Regions from separate parts of the Neobacillus sp. B24 genome, predicted to be linked through region 2. Evidence: a T-box and tRNA genes for the amino acid it is inferred to sense, from the RefSeq annotation. Region 2 holds a T-box; the other holds one or more tRNA genes.
What was found. A T-box is a leader RNA that pairs with one kind of tRNA and senses whether it is charged. The one in region 2 lies ahead of tyrS (tyrosine--tRNA ligase), so its partner is inferred to be a tRNA-Tyr.
Positions count from the first base shown of each region.

Region 1 (11,355 bases), 770 kb from region 2:
TCGTATCCATCATACCAGGCATAGAAAAAACGGAGCCCGAACGAACAGATACCAATAATGGATTTTGTGGGTCCCCTAGCTTTTTACCCATCTTTTCTTCTAACTTGGCAAGCGCTTCAAGCGTCTGGTTTTCTACTAAACTTGGAATTGTTTTGCCAGATTCATAGTACGCATTACAAGCTTGAGTCGTAATCGTAAAACCATAAGGAACCGGCAGCCCAATCCTTGTCATTTCTGCGAGATTTGCTCCCTTTCCGCCTAATAATTCTTTCATATTGCCGTTGCCTTCATGAAATAAATATACGAATTTCTCCATGGTTTTAAAAGCTCCTCTCTTTTTTCAACACATCTAGAATTAAGCCAGCCGTCTCTTCGACTGCTTTATTGGAGACATCAATCACTGGACAGCCTACCCGTTTCATGATTTTTTCTGCATAATCCAATTCATCCAGGATCCTTTGAAAACTAGCATAGCTTGCTTGCGAAGCCAATCCTAAAGCCTTTAGACGCTCTTTGCGGATTTCATTCAACTTATCTGGTGAAATGATTAACCCGATGCAATTTTTCCTCGGAATTTTAAACAATTCATCCGGTGGAGGCACTTCCGGAACGAGTGGAACATTGGCCACTTTAAAACGCTTATGCGCTAGATACATCGACAGCGGTGTCTTAGAGGTCCGTGAAACGCCAATTAAAACAATGTCGGCCTTTGTTATCCCGCGAGGGTCGCGGCCGTCATCGTATTTAACAGCAAATTCAATCGCTTCGATTTTTCGAAAATATTCCTCGTCCAATTTTCTCATCAGACCTGGACGGTGATGCGGCTGCTTGTTAAACCTGGCCGTAAAGGCATTCATTAACGGACTGAGCAAATCGATTGCCATAATTCCCTCTTCTTCAGCGCGCATGTCAAGATATTCCTTTAAAGCCGGGATAACGATGGTATAGGCAATAATGGATTGTTCCCGCTTGGCTAAAATAATGACATCTTCTATATCCTCAATATCATCCACATAGGAATTTCGACGAATGTCTACCTGCCCGCCATTAAATTGTGTGGCAACAGCTTTTACAACAAACTCGGCGGTTTCGCCGACTGAATCGGAAACCACATAGACGACTTCTTTCTGTACCAAAATCGCAGCAACTCCCTTTAGATTGAGTTCTCATCCATAAATTCTACATATGCACGCGTGATTGTTGTTTTTGTGATCCGTCCCAACAGCAAATATGTATTGCCTTGGTCCTCCGTCTCCTTGACGACAGGTAAGGAATCAATATGATAGGTAATCATTTTTTTTGCTGCTTCCAGCAGGGTTTCATTAGGGTGAATCGTGATAATATTCGGCATTCTTGTCATGATGACACTAACCGGAAGTTCTTGAAGATTTTTGTTTCCCATTGCTGCTCTTAGCAAATCTTTTCTTGAAATCACCCCTGCAAGACGGCCTTCCGAATCAACAGCATAAAGTGTTCCTACGTCTTCCAGGAATAATTGAACAATGGCGTTATAGACAGATGTTGACTTTTCTACAACAATTGGGTGTGCCTTAAAGTCGTACACTTTTTGCTGGATAAACTTTTTAGCCTTCTGTTTCACTGCCAATTTATCATTAAAAAAATATCCCACACGAGGCCTGGCATCTAAATTGCCCGACATTGTCAAAATGGCAAGGTCCGGCCTTAACGCAGCCCTCGTCACCGAAAGTTTCTCGGCAATTTCTTTCCCGGTTATTGGTCCATTTTGTTTTACAATCTGGAGGATTTCATCCTGACGCTTACTAAGTTTAATGATTGACACCCCCTTTAACACAATAAATATGTTACATATCATTAAATGTGCTATACTTATTTGTATATAGTATATTACATATGTACAAAATCGGAAACAATAAATTTTGACAAAATAATAAACTATTAATTCTGAAAATTCATTTTAAAAAGAAACCTCGCCTCATTAGACGAGATTCCTTTTTACTTTTGACAGTTTGGACAATAGTAGGTTTTCCTAGAGGAAATTGTCTCCATAACAATTGTTGCCCCGCACCTTTTACAGCTTTCCCCTTCACGATCGTATACTTTGCGTACTGGATAAAAGCCGCCTGTTTTGTTATCCCCTTTAAAAAGCGGATTTTCCATATAGCCTCCATAACTAATGGCATCAGGCAGAACTTGTTTTATGGATTGATACAGTAGGAGACGATCATTTTCACTTAAGTCATCAATGTCTTTTGTTGGCAGTATGCCAGCATGGAAGCATATTTCTGCCGAGTAGCAATTTCCGATTCCGGCAATAAAATCTTGGTCAAGAAGAGCGGTTTTTAACCTTCCGTGCTTTGCAGATATTCTTTTTAAAAAATCACCCTCGGTAAAATCACGTTGTAATGGCTCTGGCCCCAGGTGACCCAGTTTCTCTTCTGCTTCTACATTCCGATAAAGATGAAGATAACCCAGCCGCAAGCCTATAAAATAAAGATGCTCATTACCAAAGGAAAGCTGAACCTGAATCGTTCGTTTTGGTTTGTCTTCCTCAGTGCCATAGTACATCCAGCCGCCTAACATTAAATGCAGCAACAGCACATGACCATTTTGAAGCTGAAACAATAAATGCTTTCCTCGTCTGTTAATATTGATAATATTTTGATGAAGTACTGTTTTTCTAAATAGCTCGGGATTCAAATTAACTGATTTTTCCCGGTTAATTTGAATATCCGTGACCGAGCGGCCAGCAATTTTTTGATTCAACAGCAATTTATAATTTTCCATTTCCGGCAGTTCAGGCAAGAAGACTCCCCCCAACGTTTTTTCTTAGTTTCACCTAACTGGGGGTTTTCATGAAATTTGTGTTTATTTCCCTTGGAAACGTTCTATAAGTTCATAGGGACGGATTTTAAATGATTCATATGGTGCATACATTCCATTCATACCATCTAATACTCGCGGAACAAACTTTCCTCGTTTGATATAGTGTGACACATTTGTAGGATTAAGTTTAACAAATTGAACTTCTTTGGTTTCGTTAGACGTTGTCAGGTTTCCGCCGATACATTTCCCTCGGAAGACAATTGAAATGGTATTTCCATTTGAATAAACACCTGTTACACCAATTAACTTTACCACTATACCAGTCTCCTCAAAAATCTCCCGATACAATGCCCTGTCTAAGGTTTCTCCCTCATCCACCCCACCGCCAGGCAGTTCCCATGTATCATCTCTCCAGTAGGTTTTAACCAATAAGGTTTCCTCGTTCTCATTTGTGATATAGCCACTGACTGAGACTTGCTGTTTAGCGGGCACAATTGCTCCCAATGAATGTAATTCTTCTGTTTTTTTATCTAAAAAATGCTTGGCCACTTTTTGTAACTGTTCTTTCATTTGTTGGTACATTTGATCTTGTAAGACTCTCTTGGTAATACTCTCGTATTCCTGATAACTTGGATACGCCCAAATAATAATGAACTCATTTTTTTGACCTGTCAGCCAGCACCCGATCAGTATTGCTCCATTTTTCAAATGCACCGGAACATAATATTCTTTAAAAAACTCACTGCATTCGTTTTCGGTATTCGGGTGGATCGTGTAGGTTTCTTTTAAATAAAGCAATGGTCTTCCCCTTTTCATAATAAGGTACAAGCACACTTACTCTATCTTATGGATTTCTTTTAGATTTGTTCCTTTGGAAATGAATAGAGCGTATTGAGGGGGAAAATTTGAGGTTACGCATCTTATGAACTCTTCATAGAGCGCGTCGGGATGGATGGAGTATCGAGGGGCTGCGCGTCTTATGAGTGCTTCATAGAGCGTGTTGAAGGGGGATATCCAAGGCTACTCGTCTTATGAACGCTTCATAAAGCGCATCGAGGTGGTATATCCTGGGCTTTGCGTCTTATGGCTGCTTCATAGTGCGCGTCAGGATGGATTATGTGGTGCTATGCGTCATATAAATGCTTTATTGAACTCTACGAGGTGGAATATCAGTGACAACGTGTCCCATCATCATTTTTACCGTGGGCTTTGTTTTTGATTGGTACGGCTAAAATCAGGCCTTCTTTTTTACCGTGGGCCTAGATTTTCTGTTGGTACGGGTAAAATCAGGCCTTTATTTTTACCGTAGAGCTGGATTTTCTATTGGTACGGGTAAAATCAGGCCTTCTTTTTTACCGTGGGCCTAGATTTTCTGTTGGTACGGGTAAAATCATGCCTTTATTTTTACCGTAGAGCTGGATTTTCTATTGGTACGGGTAAAATCATGCCTTCTTTTTTACCGCAGACCTGGATTTTCTGTTAGTACGGGTAAAATCAGGCCTTCTTTTTTACCGCGGACCTGGATTTTCTATTGGTACGGGTAAAATCAGGCCTTTATTTTTACCGTAGAGCTGGATTTTCTATTGGTACGGGTAAAATCAGGCCTTCTTTTTTACCGCAGACCTGGATTTTCTATTGGTCCAGGTAAAATCATGTCTTCTTTTTTACCGCAGACCTGGATTTTCTGTTGGTACGGGTAAAATCAGGCCTTTATTTTTACCGTAGAGCTGGATTTTCTATTGGTACGGGTAAAATCACGCCTCTATTTTTACCGCGGAACTGGATTTTCTATTGGTATGGGTAAATACAGCCTTTATTTTCACCGTAGATCTTGATTTTCTAGTGGTACTGGTAAAATCAGGCTATGAACGCCTTATAGAGTGCGACACGAACTAGAATATACGGGCTTTAGTGTCTTATGAACACTTTATAGGACAGCAAAAGGGGTGGTATTTCTAGGATAAGGTTTGTAAAGAATAGTGATCTACCAAAAACAACAAAAACGCCTTTCTCATTGATGAGAAAGACGTATATGTTAGGACAGGGGCAGTAGGAATCGAACCCACACTGAAGGTTTTGGAGACCTTAGTTCTACCTTTAAACTATGCCCCTAAATGGTGGTGGGGGACGGATTCGAACCGCCGAACCCAGAGGGAGCGGATTTACAGTCCGCCGCGTTTAGCCACTTCGCTACCCCACCAGTTTTTAGCATAAAAGAAATACGGAGGAAGAGGGATTCGAACCCCCGCGCGGTTTAACCCGCCTGTCGGTTTTCAAGACCGATCCCTTCAGCCGGACTTGGGTATTCCTCCAATTTACAACTTATAAAGTTGGTAGCGGCGGAGGGGATCGAACCCCCGACCTTACGGGTATGAACCGTACGCTCTAGCCAGCTGAGCTACACCGCCAAATATAATAAATGCTGAGTTATTTCTCGTTAGAGAAATGGTGCCGAGGACCGGAATCGAACCGGTACGGTAGTCACCTACCGCAGGATTTTAAGTCCTGTGCGTCTGCCAGTTCCGCCACCCCGGCAAATATGGAGCGGAAGACGGGATTCGAACCCGCGACCCCCACCTTGGCAAGGTGGTGTTCTACCACTGAACTACTTCCGCAATATCAAATTGATGCGGGTGAAGGGACTTGAACCCATACGGTATTACTACCACTAGAACCTGAATCTAGCGCGTCTGCCGATTCCGCCACACCCGCAAATATTAAATTAATTAGAGGTTTCATTCCCTCAAAACTAGATAATGCAGAAGAAGTATTCGTAAACCGAATAATCATTATGACTTGTCTAGCTTCGGCTCCTAACTTCTCGGCCGATTCGGTCCGTCCCAACAAATCCAAAATCGGGATTTGCCGTGCCGGCCCTCCAACGTCTGTCGAGTTGGACAGTCGCCTCCGCTTTTCTATTTGGTTAAGTCCTCGATCGATTAGTATCAGTCAGCTCCACATGTCACCACGCTTCCACCTCTGACCTATCAACCTGATCATCTTTCAGGGATCTTACTAGCTTGACGCTATGGGAAATCTCATCTTGAGGGGGGCTTCATGCTTAGATGCTTTCAGCACTTATCCCGTCCGCACATAGCTACCCAGCGATGCCTTTGGCAAGACAACTGGTACACCAGCGGTGCGTCCATCCCGGTCCTCTCGTACTAAGGACAGCTCCTCTCAAATTTCCTGCGCCCACGACGGATAGGGACCGAACTGTCTCACGACGTTCTGAACCCAGCTCGCGTACCGCTTTAATGGGCGAACAGCCCAACCCTTGGGACCGACTACAGCCCCAGGATGCGATGAGCCGACATCGAGGTGCCAAACCTCCCCGTCGATGTGGACTCTTGGGGGAGATAAGCCTGTTATCCCCGGGGTAGCTTTTATCCGTTGAGCGATGGCCCTTCCATGCGGAACCACCGGATCACTAAGCCCGACTTTCGTCCCTGCTCGACTTGTAGGTCTCGCAGTCAAGCTCCCTTGTGCCTTTACACTCTACGAATGATTTCCAACCATTCTGAGGGAACCTTTGGGCGCCTCCGTTACTCTTTGGGAGGCGACCGCCCCAGTCAAACTGCCCACCTGACACTGTCTCCCACCCCGATCAGGGGTGCGGGTTAGAATTTCAATACAGCCAGGGTAGTATCCCACCGACGCCTCCACCGAAGCTGGCGCTCCGGCTTCTCAGGCTCCTACCTATCCTGTACAAGCTGTACCAAAATTCAATATCAGGCTACAGTAAAGCTCCACGGGGTCTTTCCGTCCTGTCGCGGGTAACCTGCATCTTCACAGGTACTATAATTTCACCGAGTCTCTCGTTGAGACAGTGCCCAGATCGTTACGCCTTTCGTGCGGGTCGGAACTTACCCGACAAGGAATTTCGCTACCTTAGGACCGTTATAGTTACGGCCGCCGTTTACTGGGGCTTCGATTCAGAGCTTCGCTTACGCTAACCCCTCCTCTTAACCTTCCAGCACCGGGCAGGCGTCAGCCCCTATACTTCGCCTTGCGGCTTCGCAGAGACCTGTGTTTTTGCTAAACAGTCGCCTGGGCCTATTCACTGCGGCTCATCACAGCTATTCACCGTAATGAGCACCCCTTCTCCCGAAGTTACGGGGTCATTTTGCCGAGTTCCTTAACGAGAGTTCTCTCGCTCACCTTAGGATTCTCTCCCCGCCTATCTGTGTCGGTTTGCGGTACGGGCACCTAATATCATCGCTAGAGGCTTTTCTTGGCAGTGTGGAATCAGGAACTTCGGTACTATATTTCCCTCGGCATCACAGCTCAGCCTTTGCGAGAAGCGGATTTTCCTACTTCTCAGCCTAACTGCTTACACGCGCATAACCAGCAGCGCGCTTACCCTATCCTCCTGCGTCCCCCCATCACTCAAACGATAAAGAGGTGGTACAGGAATATCAACCTGTTGTCCATCGCCTACGCCTTTCGGCCTCGGCTTAGGTCCCGACTAACCCTGAGCGGACGAGCCTTCCTCAGGAAACCTTAGGCATACGGTGGACGGGATTCTCACCCGTCTTTCGCTACTCATACCGGCATTCTCACTTCTAAGCGCTCCACCAGTCCTTACGGTCTAGCTTCAACGCCCTTAGAACGCTCTCCTACCGCGGACACCAGACGGTGTCCACCCACAGCTTCGGTGATACGTTTAGCCCCGGTACATTTTCGGCGCAGAGTCACTCGACCAGTGAGCTATTACGCACTCTTTAAATGGTGGCTGCTTCTAAGCCAACATCCTGGTTGTCTAAGCAACTCCACATCCTTTTCCACTTAACGTATACTTTGGGACCTTAGCTGGTGGTCTGGGCTGTTTCCCTTTTGACTACGGATCTTATCACTCGCAGTCTGACTCCCACGGATAAGTCATTGGCATTCGGAGTTTGTCTGAATTCGGTAACCCGATGAGGGCCCCTAGTCCAAACAGTGCTCTACCTCCAAGACTCTTACTACGTGAGGCTAGCCCTAAAGCTATTTCGGAGAGAACCAGCTATCTCCAAGTTCGATTGGAATTTCTCCGCTACCCACACCTCATCCCCGCACTTTTCAACGTGCGTGGGTTCGGGCCTCCATCCAGTGTTACCTGGACTTCACCCTGGACATGGGTAGATCACCTGGTTTCGGGTCTACGACTACATACTATGACGCCCTATTCAGACTCGCTTTCGCTGCGGCTCCGTCTTTTCAACTTAACCTCGCATGTAATCGTAACTCGCCGGTTCATTCTACAAAAGGCACGCCATTACCCATGAATGGGCTTTGACTACTTGTAGGCACACGGTTTCAGGTACTATTTCACTCCCCTTCCGGGGTGCTTTTCACCTTTCCCTCACGGTACTGGTTCACTATCGGTCACTAGGGAGTATTTAGCCTTGGGAGATGGTCCTCCCTGCTTCCGACCGGATTTCACGTGTCCGGCCGTACTCAGGATCCACTCAGGAGGGAACGAAGTTTCAACTACAGGGCTTTTACCTTCTACGGCTGGCCTTTCCAGGCCGCTTCATTTACCCCGTTCCTTTGTAACTCCATGTTGAGTGTCCTACAACCCCGAAAGGCAAGCCTTTCGGTTTGGGCTGTTCCCGTTTCGCTCGCCGCTACTCAGGGAATCGCGTTTGCTTTCTCTTCCTCCGGGTACTTAGATGTTTCAGTTCCCCGGGTCTGCCTTCCATACCCTATGTATTCAGGTAAAGATACTGCTCCATTACGAGCAGTGGGTTCCCCCATTCGGAAATCTCCGGATCAAAGCTTACTTACAGCTCCCCGAAGCATATCGGTGTTAGTCCCGTCCTTCATCGGCTCCTAGTGCCAAGGCATCCACCGTGCGCCCTTTCTAACTTAACCTAAAAGGTTTTACTCTAACATTCATTAGAGAGAAAAACTAAAATGGCGATCACTCGGTTTTTACTTGGTTACTTCTTCTTACGATTATCTAGTTTTCAAGGAACAAAAAAGTTTCGAGAGAATAATTCCCTCAAAACTAAACAAACAGAAAACAATCAACGTTTTATTAGTCCGTAAGGACTAACTATTCCTTAGAAAGGAGGTGATCCAGCCGCACCTTCCGATACGGCTACCTTGTTACGACTTCACCCCAATCATCTGTCCCACCTTAGGCGGCTGGCTCCTTACGGTTACCCCACCGACTTCGGGTGTTACAAACTCTCGTGGTGTGACGGGCGGTGTGTACAAGGCCCGGGAACGTATTCACCGCGGCATGCTGATCCGCGATTACTAGCGATTCCGGCTTCATGCAGGCGAGTTGCAGCCTGCAATCCGAACTGAGAATGGTTTTATGGGATTGGCTCAACCTCGCGGTTTTGCAGCCCTTTGTACCATCCATTGTAGCACGTGTGTAGCCCAGGTCATAAGGGGCATGATGATTTGACGTCATCCCCACCTTCCTCCGGTTTGTCACCGGCAGTCACCTTAGAGTGCCCAACTAAATGCTGGCAACTAAGATCAAGGGTTGCGCTCGTTGCGGGACTTAACCCAACATCTCACGACACGAGCTGACGACAACCATGCACCACCTGTCACTCTGTCCCCCGAAGGGGAAAGTCCTATCTCTAGGAGTGTCAGAGGATGTCAAGACCTGGTAAGGTTCTTCGCGTTGCTTCGAATTAAACCACATGCTCCACCGCTTGTGCGGGCCCCCGTCAATTCCTTTGAGTTTCAGCCTTGCGGCCGTACTCCCCAGGCGGAGTGCTTAATGCGTTAGCTGCAGCACTAAGGGGCGGAAACCCCCTAACACTTAGCACTCATCGTTTACGGCGTGGACTACCAGGGTATCTAATCCTGTTTGCTCCCCACGCTTTCGCGCCTCAGCGTCAGTTACAGACCAGAAAGCCGCCTTCGCCACTGGTGTTCCTCCACATCTCTACGCATTTCACCGCTACACGTGGAATTCCGCTTTCCTCTTCTGCACTCAAGTCCCCCAGTTTCCAATGACCCTCCACGGTTGAGCCGTGGGCTTTCACATCAGACTTAAAGGACCGCCTGCGCGCGCTTTACGCCCAATAATTCCGGACAACGCTTGCCACCTACGTATTACCGCGGCTGCTGGCACGTAGTTAGCCGTGGCTTTCTGGTCAGGTACCGTCAAGGTACCGGCAGTTACTCCGATACTTGTTCTTCCCTGACAACAGAGCTTTACGACCCGAAGGCCTTCTTCGCTCACGCGGCGTTGCTCCATCAGACTTTCGTCCATTGTGGAAGATTCCCTACTGCTGCCTCCCGTAGGAGTCTGGGCCGTGTCTCAGTCCCAGTGTGGCCGATCACCCTCTCAGGTCGGCTACGCATCGTCGCCTTGGTGAGCCGTTACCTCACCAACTAGCTAATGCGCCGCGGGCCCATCTGTAAGTGTCAGCGTAAACCGACTTTCAGCTTACCAACATGTGTTGATAAGAATTATCCGGTATTAGCACCGGTTTCCCGGTGTTATCCCAGTCTTACAGGCAGGTTGCCCACGTGTTACTCACCCGTCCGCCGCTAACCAACAGGAGCAAGCTCCTATTGATTCGCTCGACTTGCATGTATTAGGCACGCCGCCAGCGTTCGTCCTGAGCCAGGATCAAACTCTCCAAAAGAGATGAGTTGATTAGCTCATAAAAGTTACGTTGGCTTCATTCCGTTAGGAATGAATAATTTTATTGTTGACGTTTTTGTTTGTTTAGTTTTCAAAGAACTATCATAATGTCATCTACTAATCTATCAAGAAGCGACCTTTATTATATTAACATAGTGTTAATTTGTTGTCAACTATCTTACGAGTTTTACAACTTTTCAACTGAAGCAGCAACGGTCTCGCAGCAGCGACATTGATAATAATACTACCCATTTTACTATTCGTCAACTGCTATTTTTTTTGCTACAGAAAACAAAAACGGTTTAGATTCCTTATTAATAGGAAAAAATATTTTAGATATTTTTTCTTTAAAAAGGAGCTGCAAAAGGATGAATTTTTATCAAGACAAAAAGGATGAAGAAAAAGATTTGGTTACTTCAACTTCCCAAGAGCAATTGGAAAGTACAGTTGAAAGTAATCAAACTGCTGAATTTGATGAGATAGGCACCGCACTTAATGAAATTTAATCAAAAACCCTTTGCCTTCATTTCGGGCAAAGGGTTTAATCTATTTATTGCATTTCCAACACAACCGGACAATGATCGCTGCCCATGATATCGCAATGTATGTCCGCATTCTTTAATCGTTCACGCAGGCCTTCAGAGACAATAAAATAATCAATACGCCAGCCAATGTTCCGCTCACGGACCTTGTTCATGTAACTCCACCAGGTGTAGGCACCCTCTTTTTCCGGATAAAAATGCCGGTAAGTATCGATAAACCCGGATTCAAGGAGTGTTGTCATTTTCCCACGTTCTTCATCAGTAAAACCGGAATTGCCTACATTTGATTTAGCATTTCTCAGGTCAACTTCTCTATGAGCAACATTCAGGTCCCCGCAAAGGACAACCGGCTTTATAGCATCCAATTCTTGAAGATAATGAAGGATTCGGTCCTCCCACTCCAGACGA
Region 1 is NZ_AP035777.1:3,569,471-3,580,825, forward strand. It holds gene ppdK (pyruvate, phosphate dikinase) at 1-316, opposite strand, end outside; gene ACZ43M_RS17465 (pyruvate, water dikinase regulatory protein) at 321-1,136, opposite strand; gene ACZ43M_RS17470 (helix-turn-helix transcriptional regulator) at 1,154-1,834, opposite strand; gene mutM (DNA-formamidopyrimidine glycosylase) at 1,975-2,784, opposite strand; gene ACZ43M_RS17480 (NUDIX domain-containing protein) at 2,848-3,603, opposite strand; tRNA gene ACZ43M_RS17485 (tRNA-Trp) at 4,847-4,917, opposite strand; tRNA gene ACZ43M_RS17490 (tRNA-Tyr) at 4,921-5,005, opposite strand; tRNA gene ACZ43M_RS17495 (tRNA-Ser) at 5,028-5,117, opposite strand; tRNA gene ACZ43M_RS17500 (tRNA-Met) at 5,137-5,213, opposite strand; tRNA gene ACZ43M_RS17505 (tRNA-Leu) at 5,252-5,340, opposite strand; tRNA gene ACZ43M_RS17510 (tRNA-Gly) at 5,346-5,420, opposite strand; tRNA gene ACZ43M_RS17515 (tRNA-Leu) at 5,434-5,517, opposite strand; rRNA gene ACZ43M_RS17520 (23S ribosomal RNA) at 5,725-8,661, opposite strand; rRNA gene ACZ43M_RS17525 (16S ribosomal RNA) at 8,857-10,406, opposite strand; gene ACZ43M_RS17530 (hypothetical protein) at 10,774-10,911, shown strand; gene xth (exodeoxyribonuclease III) at 10,956-11,355, opposite strand, start outside.
Region 1: it has a tRNA-Tyr gene. The T-box ahead of tyrS (tyrosine--tRNA ligase) is inferred to sense a tRNA for this amino acid. The anticodon was not compared.

Region 2 (11,355 bases):
TTACTATCAACAATTTTTTCAATCATGTACGCATCGATAAATTTTCCGCCATTGGCATAGGTTGCAAAGGCGTTAGTATTTTCCTCTACCGTGACGCCGTTTGCCAAAGAACCAAGCGCAGCGGCCAAGGTTGTGTAATCATCTTTCCGAAGTGAGGTGAACCCCATTTTCTCAAGATATTTCGCCGGTTTTTGATCAATGATTTCCGAGTATAACTTAACCGCCGGCACGTTATACGACTTCGCAAGCGCATATCGTGCGGAAACCAACCCGCTGTAGCGGAAATCATAGTTTTGGGGCCATGGCTTTGCTCTACCCGGAATAAAATTCAATGCTACGTTTGGCAGTGGAGTACCTGGTGAAGCTTTCCCCAGTTCAATCGCTGGACCATAAACAAGCAGCGGCTTCATAGTGGAAGCATTCGAGCGTACTGCGCTCGTTGCATGGTTCAGCTGCTGTTTGTTGTAATCCCTTCCACCAACAAAGCTGATGATCCTACCGGTTTTATTTTCAATCAGTTCGGCACCAACCTCGACAGGCTCCTTCACCGTAATCATTTCACCAGTATCCGGGTCTTTCTTTTGCTCCGGTTTTTCCGGTCCATAATTCCGGTAATTATCCTTTACCACTTGATGGACATCGTATATTTCTTTATCAATCGTTGTATGAATTTGATACCCGTTTTGGCGCAAATTTTGACTGGCTAATCCTTTATACTTATAAAAAAGACTTTCATCCTCTTTCAAGTCTTTTTCAGAATAGCCATCATTCTTCGCTAATACTGTCGTGAGAACATCGATGGCCCGCTTTTCGACTTCAAATGTAAGCCATGGATAGTTATCAAGCGGATTGGCAGTCGGCTTCGTAAAATCCTTGGTAATATCATAGGCTAATCCCTCTTGATATTGTGTTTCATTAATATACCCGCCATCAAACATCCGTTTAAGCACTGTTTTCATCCGGGTGATACCAGGCTCAAGGTTCGTTTTCACTTGTCCATCTCTTGTAAATGGTGTATAACCGAATGGACTTTGCGGCAAACCTGCAATGAAAGCAGCCTGCGGCAGTGAAAGTTCCGCTGCTGTTTTTCCAAAGATCCCTTTGGCAGCTGCTTGGACTCCAGCAATGTTCCGTCCAGAAGCGTTTCGTCCAAAGGTTGAAACATTTAAATATGCTTCGAGGATTTCCTTTTTATCGAAGAATTTCTCCAAGCGAAGCGCCAGTAAAATTTCGTTTGCCTTTCGCTGAAACGAAACCTCATTGGTGAGGATTTGGTTCTTAATTAATTGCTGGGTCAAGGTACTGCCGCCCGATTGAACCGAGGCGTTGGTTACTTCCTGAAAAAGAGCACGGAATACTGCTTTTGGAACAACCCCTTTATGCTGATAAAAGTATTCATCCTCGGTAGCGACTACTGCATTAATAAGGTTATCCGATACCTGGTCAAGCTTCACTTCTTCCCGTTCCAAATCTGTCCTGAGTTTTCCTAAATAAACATCATTAGCAAAATATAATTCCGAAGTCTCTGTATAATTATAAATATCCTTTTTCATGCTATTGTAGGAACGGACCGGTTCGTCTTTAACCAAGGAAGCAAAATAACCTGCACCAACCCCTGATGCAAAGGCGCCTCCCAAAATGAAAACTGTTAAAACAAGGAGAAATAAATTCCACACAACTGAATAGGTAATTCGGGCTCCTTTTACAGTTCGTTTATGGGTAATTAAATTTAAGACGGATTTGGCTTTTTCCAGCCAATCTTGCCATTTTTCATTCATAGCATCACCTCTTATAAAATCACCTACAATTATAGCATATGGAAGCGGTGAAAATTGACAACGTTCTACAATTTTCTAAATTTTCCATTTGGCGTTTGACTTTAGTCTTAATATATGATAGAAATATTATTAAATTAAATTTCTTAAAAGCTTTGAAGGGAACCAATTGTAGTTCTTCTATCCCTGTTATGAAGAGAGGCAGCGTCCGGTGCAAGCTGTCACATATAGAAGAATGAATTACATCCTCGAGCTTTCTCTGCGAAAAATGAGTAGCGGAGACCGGTTGAAACCGTTATTTTTATCAAGTTGGAGGAGTTATCCTCAAGCTGGGTGGTACCGCGTATGTATTACGTCCCTGCAATTTGCAGGGGCGTTTTTATTTTTTATTGGAGGTTTTGAAAATGAATTTATTAGAGGATTTGAAATGGCGAGGTATTATTTATCAGCAAACAGATGAAGAAGGGTTAAAAAACCTTTTAGATAACGAAAAAATCTCCTTATACTGCGGAACAGATCCAACTGCTGACAGTCTCCACATCGGCCATTTAGTGCCATTTCTGACATTAAGGAGATTCCAGCAGCATGGACATCGCCCGATTGTATTAGTTGGCGGCGCAACAGGAATGATTGGTGACCCAAGCGGAAAAAGTGAGGAACGCAAGCTGCTGACAATTGAAGATGTTCTGAAAAATGCCGAGGGGATTAAAAGACAATTAGAAGCGATTTTTGATTTTGAAGGTGAAAATGGCGCTATAATGGTTAATAACTATGATTGGACCAACTCGATGAGCGTGATAGCGTTCTTGCGTGACATCGGCAAGCATATCGGTGTTAACTACCTGCTCGCCAAGGACACGATTGCATCCCGGCTTGAAACAGGAATATCGTTTACCGAGTTTACCTACACAATTTTACAAGCAATGGATTTCAATCACTTATATGATCACCATAACTGTAAAATGCAAATTGGCGGCAGCGACCAATGGGGAAATATTACCTCTGGCCTTGAATTGATTCGGAAAATGCACGAGGAAGAGACAAAAGCGTTTGGGATGACGATTCCGCTTGTAACGAAATCCGATGGAACAAAGTTCGGTAAATCGGAAGGCGGGGCTATATGGCTTGATCCAGAAAAGACAACTCCATATGAGTTCTACCAGTTTTGGATTAACACAGCAGATGCCGATGTGGTAAAATACTTAAAACTATTTACATTCCTTTCACATGAGGAAATAGAGGGATTAGAAGGAAGTGTTCAGGAAGAGCCGCATCTGCGCAAGGCGCAAAAAGCGCTGGCTGAGGAGATGACTCGTTTGATTCATGGCGAGGAAGCACTGCAGCAGGCTATCAAGATTTCACAGGCGTTATTTAGCGGGGATGTCCGCAGTTTATCTGCTGCTGAAATCAAACAGGGCTTTAAGGATGTCCCTTCATATGAGGCTCAAGGAGAAACAGATTTGGTTGAGCTGCTAGTAGCGGCAAAAATTTCTCCATCGAAGCGCCAAGCCCGTGAGGATATTACGAATGGTGCCGTGACGGTAAATGGTGAGAAAGTCACTGATTCAACTTATGTATTGCAGGATTCCGATCGCATCGAAGGACAGTTTACAATTATTAGACGAGGGAAAAAGAAGTATACGTTAATTAAATACTAATTTTTGTGGATTATGGCTTTGGAAAGGAGTTTCCAAAGCCTTTTTTTATGGAGGATTGGCGTAGTGGACGCTGGGTTTTCCTTACTCTACTGCTCCAATAAGGACCATTGGCGTAGTCGATGCAGCGAAATCCACCTTCCACTGCTCCAATAAAGCTCATTGGCGTAGTCGATGCAGCGAAATCCGCCTTCTACTGCTCCAATAAAGCTCATTGGTGTAGTCGATGCAGCGAAATCCGCCTTCTACTGCTCCAATAAGGCTCATTGGCGTAGTCGATGCAGCGAAATCCGCCTTCTACTGCTCCAATAAGTTGATTGAAGACATTTTCATTGATTTTTGAGCAAAAACTGTCCTCTATCAGGCCCATTAAGGACAGTTCCGCCTATTTTTAAACCAAAAGTGTCCTCTATAAGGTCGATAGAAGACACTTCCCTTAATTTTTCACCCGGAACTGTCCTCTATAAAGCTCATTGAGGCCGCTTCCTCTGGTTTTTCAAGCGATACTGTCCTCAAGAACACAAACGCGTGAATTCAACTTCATCATCATAAAAAAACACCCAAACCGCAATAAACACGATTTGGGTGTTCCCACTCCCACTAAATATTAGTCTTCCATTGTAGATAAATCACCGGTCGGCAGGTTCAATTCCCATGCCTTTAACACACGGCGCATGATTTTACCGCTGCGGGTTTTTGGCAGCTTGTCGCGGAAATCAATTTCACGTGGTGCTGCATGAGCAGCAAGACCTTTTTTGACAAACTGTCTGATTTCTTCTTTCAACTCTTCTGTTGCCTCATACCCATCACGCAGTGCCACGAATGCCTTAATAATTTCCCCGCGGACAGGGTCCGGCTTTCCGATAACGCCAGCTTCAGCAACAGCTGGATGCTCCACAAGCTTGCTTTCTACTTCAAACGGTCCAACACGCTCGCCTGACGTCATAATGACGTCATCGACACGGCCTTGGAACCAGAAGTATCCGTCTTCGTCCATATAGGCCGAATCACCTGATACATACCAACCGCCAGGCATAAAGTAAGATTCATATTTCTCCTGGTTATTCCAGATTGTATGCATCATCGATGGCCAGCCTTTTTTAATTGCCAGGTTGCCCATTCGATATGGAGGAAGCTCATTGCCTTGGTTATCGACAATCGCTGCAACAACACCTGGAATTGGTTTGCCCATTGAGCCAGGCTTGATTTCCATACATGGGTAATTACTGATTAATTGTGCACCAGTTTCGGTCATCCACCAGTTGTCATGGATTCGTTTGTTAAATACCTTTGCACCCCATTTTACAACCTCAGGGTTTAATGGCTCGCCGACACTTAAGACGTGGCGAAGGCTATTCAGATTAAACTTTTTGACTAGCTCGTCTCCTGCGCCCATTAACATCCGGAATGCGGTTGGAGCACTATACCAAACCGTCACGCCAAAATCTTCGATCATTTGGTACCAGGCTTCAGGACTGAAGCGGCCGCCGATAATAACATTGGACGTTCCGGTTAGCCATGGACCAAAAATGCCATAAGATGTACCCGTCACCCAGCCAGGGTCAGCAGTACACCAATATACATCATCCTCTTTCAAATCAAGCACCCATTTTGCTGTTTGATAATGCTGAATCATTGCATTATGTACATGCAAAACGCCTTTAGGCTTCCCGGTGGAACCAGAAGTATAGTGGAGAATCAATCCATCTGTCCGTTCCACCCATTCAATCTTAAGTTCTTTGCTTGCAGCTTCAAATTTTTCTAAAAAGTTAACGGACGTGCCTTGTTCCTCGACATTTTTTCCAACAAGGAAAATAGTTTTCAGCGCAGGAAGATCCTTAACAGGTACTCGATCTAATAATTCAGGAGTTGTCACTAACACTTTCGCTTCACTGTCTTGTAACCGGTCCCTGACGGCTCCTTCCATGAATGCTTCAAATAACGGGCCAACAATCGCCCCTAGCTTGATTGCCCCCAAAACAGTAAAGTAAAGCTCAGGAGAACGCGGCATAAAAATAAAGACACGGTCACCCTTTTCAACATCACCATAATTTTTTAACACATTCCCGGCTTTGTTGGACAGTTCTTTCATTTCTTTGAAGGTATACTTTTCATTTCTCGATCCATCACGATAATATAAGGCAACCTTATTTTTTCGAAATGTATTCACATGGCGGTCGATTGCTTCGTATGCCAGGTTGACAAGACCTGTTTCACTCCAAGAGAAAGCCTTTTCTGTCTCTTTCCAGTCAAAGTTCTTGTAAGTCTCTTCGTAATTCGTTAGGTTGTGCTCCCCTTGCACAACTGGTAACGCTTCCACTTTCATTCAATCTCCCCCTTTGCAGTATTGTAAGATTATTATAGTACAAACAATAACTATTCACAATTTTAAAAATATATTTTTAGAAGAAAACTATTAATCTTGTATAGTGAGGCGAATTTTAAGAAAATTTAGTGAAAACGCTTTAATCAGACTAAATTCATGTATAATAGATTTGATACCACTATAGATTTTTTCCAGGGGTGACCAAATGGAGCATAAAAAAACCTATAATGCCAAGGAATTGAAGACTCCTAACGGGAAACTACTAATTGAGGGCCCTGTTTCTCCAGATAAACTGGCAAGCTATGATTTCCATGAAGACCTCGTTGCCTTCCGCCCGCCAATGCAGCAGCATCAAGCACTGATTGGAATTGCCGATTTAGCGGAAGGAAGAATTATTATTGCCCGCCATCAAAATACCATTGTAGGCTATGTTACCTTTCTCTATCCAGACCCGCTTGAACGTTGGTCGGAGGGAAAAATGGATAATTTAATTGAGCTGGGAGCAATTGAGGTGATCCCAAAGTTCAGAGGTTCCGCCGTTGGGAAAAACCTGCTGATTGTGTCCATGATGGACGATGCCATGGAAGATTACCTTATAATCACAACTGAGTATTATTGGCATTGGGATTTAAAGGGGACCAAATTAAACGTTTGGGAATATCGAAAAGTCATGGAAAAAATGATGAATGCCGGGGGATTGGAATGGTATGCAACCGATGATCCCGAGATTTGCTCGCACCCGGCCAACTGTCTTATGGCCAAAATTGGTAAGCGCGTTGATACCGAGTCAATCCAAAAATTTGACCGTCTAAGATTTATGAACCGGTTTATGTATTAATAGAAAAGCGGAAGCGCCTTCGGAACATGCCCAGCTTGTTCCTGCGAAGTCTATTTTCTTAAAAGCTTTCCTTAGTGGCTAGGCGCTGAGCTAGACATTTTTTTAGAACCGAGGGGATTGCAAATGATTGTGGAAGAAATCATGAAAACGGATGTGGCAACACTAAGTCCAACCGATACAATTGCAGATGCAATGGCTTTAATGGAAATCAGGAAGATCCGCCATATTCCCGTCATCAATCATGATTCGCATTTAGTCGGACTGGTGACGGTTGCTAAAATAAGAGAAGCAACCCCGTCCATTTTTCACGCAAATGAACATCCTGACATTTTAAAGAAGCCGCTGCAGACAATAATGGAGCGTGATGTTATTACTGGACATCCTCTCGATTTTGTTGAAGAGACGGCAGCACTTTTCTATGAACACAAAATCAGCTGTATTCCAATCATAAATGACAGAAAACTAGTGGGTATTATTACAGAAACAGATTTATTACGGACAATGATTGAATTAACAGGTGTCCACCAGCCTGGATCCCAAATTGAAATAAGGGTGCCGAATATTTCAGGTGCGCTAAGTCATGTTGCGGACATCATTCGCAAACGGAATGCAAATATTCTTAGTGTGCTAGTTTACCCGGATAATCAGGATCAGGCATTCAAAATTCTCGTCCTCCGGGTTCAACTGATGAATCCCACCGGACTAATTCAAGACCTTAAACAGGCTGGTCATCAGGTTTTATGGCCTAATCTTCCGGGGATGACAATATGAAAGACAGCTGTGCCTTTATCTACTCGGAAGACTTGTTGAACTACAAATTCAGCAGCCATCATCCGTTTAATCAATTCCGGCTTAAACTGACCGTCGATTTATTAAATCGAATCAATGCCTTGGATCACTATCAGATTATTCCGCCCCGAATGGCCACAGAGGAAGAATTGACATTAATCCATGACCCCAGCTATATTGATGCAGTAAAAAAAGCAGGACAAGGATTATTGCCGCAGGGAATTGCGGAGAATTATGGGCTGGGGACGGAAGATACCCCGATTTTCCCCAATATGCACGAAGCCAGTGCCTTGATGGTGGGCGGCACATTGACAGCAGTCGATCAAGTGATGACAGGTAAAGCGCTTCACGCCTTACATCTGGGCGGTGGATTGCATCACGGTTTCCGAGGCAAAGCTTCGGGTTTTTGTATTTACAACGATAGCTCTGTAGCAATTAAATATCTACAAGAAAAATATAATGCCCGGGTATTATATATCGATACAGATGCTCACCATGGGGATGGCGTGCAGTGGTCATTTTACGATGACCCAAATGTATGTACTCTTTCGATTCATGAGACCGGGCGCTATCTATTCCCTGGCACAGGAAATATCAATGAGCGCGGCCAAGGAGCAGGCTATGGTTATTCTTTTAATATACCTGTCGATGCCTTTACCGAGGATGAATCATGGCTCTATGCTTACAAAAACGCCTTAAGAGAAGTAGCGGAGTTTTTTAAGCCCGATGTGATTTTAACGCAGAACGGTGCCGATTCGCATTATTATGACCCGCTCACCCATTTATCGGCCACGATGAAGATTTATCGGGAAATTCCGAAACTGGCCCACGAGATGGCTCATAAGTATTGTGGCGGCAAATGGATTGCGGTTGGGGGCGGCGGTTATGATATTTGGCGAGTTGTCCCAAGGGCATGGGCACTGATCTGGCTTGAGATGACGGAAAACGCAAATTGTTATGGCCATTTGCCGAGCGACTGGATTAGCCAGTGGCAAAAGCAGTCACCGGTCGAACTGCCGCAGGAATGGGATGATCCGGAAAATATTTACCCACCCATACCAAGAAAACCGGAGATTACTGAAAAGAATATGCTAACCGTTGATAAAGCGTTATATCCGATCCGTAATCATCAGCGAAGTGAGTCCATATAAAAGGAAAACAGCCAACCCGTAAAAAAGGGTTGGCCGTTTCTTTTATTCTTTTGTAGATTGGCGGTGTTCAATCCGATGCGGCAGGACAACAATCTGTTCTGCCACTTTTTCTTTATTCATTAACTTCGTTAACAGTCGCATCGCAACGGCACCAATGTCATATAAAGGCTGCACGATGGTTGTCAGCTGCGGCCGTACCATCAGTGACAAACGTGTGTTATCAGAAGTAATCACTTCAAAGTCCTCTGGAATCCGGTAACCCTTATCTTCTGCTCCATGAACAACACCAAGCGCCATTTCATCTGCACCAACAAAAATAGCTGTTGGTTTTACAGACGCTTCCAATAATTTTTCAAATGCTTCAATTCCGGAATCGTAGGTATATTCCCCTTCAACAATAAGTTCCTCATTTAATGGAATGTTTGCCTCTGCTAAAGCACGCTTATAACCATTCAATTTTTTAATCGAGATATCCGGTTCATAAAGTGGGCTTATGACAAAAGCGATATGCTTGTGGCCCCTGTCAATAAATTCTTTTACGGAATCATAAGCTGCCTGTTCATACTCAATATTAACAGACGGTATCTGATGGGAATCTTCGATTGACCCGGCAAGTACAATTGGAACCGGCGACCTTTCAAATTCTTCTACATGTTCAGGAGTGATATGCCCGCCCATAAACACAATGCCATCAACCTGCTTGCCAAGCATGGTATTTAGTAAGTGCAACTCTTTGTCCATATTCTGATCAGAGTTGCTTAAGATGATATTGTATTTATACATGGTTGCAATATCTTCAATACCACGTGCAAGTTCAGCAAAAAAGATATTCGAAATATCCGGGATAATCACTCCGACAGTGGTTGTCTTTTTGCTGGCCAATCCTCTTGCTACCGCATTTGGACGGTACCCAAGTCTATCAATGACCTCCATAACTTTCTTTCTAGTTACCGGTTTTACATTGGGATTCCCGTTAACGACACGAGAAACCGTTGCCATCGAAACATTTGCTTCACGGGCAACATCATAAATTGTTATATTATTCACTAGTAACACTCCCCTAAAACGAGCATTGTTTACTTTATTTTACAACATACAGAAGAATTCTAGTCATGGCTGTTCATTGTGAGATAGTAAACAATCTTAATTATGTATTTAATGATACGACAAGAAGTGAAAAGCCGCAATTGCCTTTGTCAACATTTTTCGCAATTATGCCAAAAAACCTTCCACAAAAAATGCAGAAGGTTTCAAATTGAACTCTCTGATTAAATTCGGACAAAGTTTGAAGCAAGCAGTTCATTATAGAAATGATCAAACTGCTCAAGGTTCATTTGCTGCTGGGCGTCGGAAAGTGCCACGGCAGGATCCGGGTGAACCTCAGCCATAACGCCGTCTGCTCCAATCGCAATCGCAGCCTTAGCAGCTGGAAGCAATAAGTCTCTTCTTCCTGTAGAATGAGTTACATCCACCATAACCGGTAAATGAGTTTCTTGTTTCAAGATCGGTACTGCAGAAATATCCAGCGTATTTCTTGTTGCGCGTTCGTAGGTTCTGATGCCGCGCTCACAGAGAATAATTTGGCCATTGCCCTGCGCCATAATATATTCGGCAGCATTAATGAATTCTTCAATAGTTGCCGCAAGTCCACGCTTCAGCAGGACTGGTTTATTTACCGCACCGGCCGCTTTTAACAATTCAAAGTTTTGCATGTTCCGGGCGCCGATTTGAATGACATCTAAATAGTCAACTGCCATCTCGATATCGGCTGGATTGACAATTTCACTAATAACGGCCATATCATATTCGTCAGCAACACGTTTCAATATTTTTAATCCCTCTACACCCAAGCCTTGGAAGTCGTACGGTGAAGTTCTTGGCTTATACGCACCTCCGCGTAACAGCTTAAGTCCTTTTTCCTTCATGGCTTTTGCCACAGTAGCAACTTGTTCATAAGATTCGACAGCACATGGTCCAAACACAAAATGTGGTTTACCATCGCCGATCATTTCACCCTTTAAGGTAACAATTGTATCTTCAGGCTTTTTCTTTCTTGATACCAGTAACGCTTTCTCATGATCATCCTTTTGCAAGTTCAAACCTGCTTTAAAAATTTCCTTAAAAAGATGATCAATAGTTGAATTATCAAACGGGCCGTCGTTATGCTCCTTAATAACCTCCAGCATTTTTCTTTCGCGGACTGGATCGTAACGATATACTCCTTGGTTCCCTTTTACTCGCCCAATCTCCTGGACGAGGAGAGCTCTTTCATTAATCAGCTTCAATAACTCCACGTTTAATTCATCCATACGGTCTCTCAATTGATCCAATTCATTTTTACCCATCACATTCCCCGTCCTTTCGTTTGTAATTCAGCACTGGTATCCCCTTTTCTAGGCCTGGGAATAAGTTTACTGTCTCACAAATTAAATGATAAGTATCGTAACTTTTTAATATTAGGGTTTATTATAGCGGAAATAATTATGTTTGTCACTCATTTTTTCTTTAATAATTAAACGCTTTTAAGCGTTAAAGCAAAACAAACATTTATCTTTAATTGATATAATATGCACTAGCGTTAAAAAGTGTCCTTATATTTAATGATTTTCATTGATTGCATTTTGTAAGGCCCGATTGGTAATCTTCCAATGCGATGCGTTCCATACTGGTTGACCATCTGCAAACAGGAATGCCTGTGGCGATTCATGCTTAATCTGAAACTTTTCAGCAATCTCATTAGATAATGGGCGCGCTTCCTGTACTGCTAGGTAGTATGTCGGAACTTCAGGATTTTCAGAAGTGAATTTTTCATATTCCTTAT
Region 2 is NZ_AP035777.1:4,341,623-4,352,977, forward strand. It holds gene ACZ43M_RS21575 (transglycosylase domain-containing protein) at 1-1,778, opposite strand, end outside; T-box leader at 1,922-2,138, shown strand; gene tyrS (tyrosine--tRNA ligase) at 2,180-3,433, shown strand; gene acsA (acetate--CoA ligase) at 4,038-5,756, opposite strand; gene ACZ43M_RS21590 (GNAT family N-acetyltransferase) at 5,962-6,594, shown strand; gene ACZ43M_RS21595 (acetoin utilization AcuB family protein) at 6,718-7,365, shown strand; gene ACZ43M_RS21600 (acetoin utilization protein AcuC) at 7,362-8,534, shown strand; gene ccpA (catabolite control protein A) at 8,577-9,581, opposite strand; gene ACZ43M_RS21610 (bifunctional 3-deoxy-7-phosphoheptulonate synthase/chorismate mutase) at 9,803-10,879, opposite strand; gene ytxJ (bacillithiol system redox-active protein YtxJ) at 11,132-11,355, opposite strand, start outside.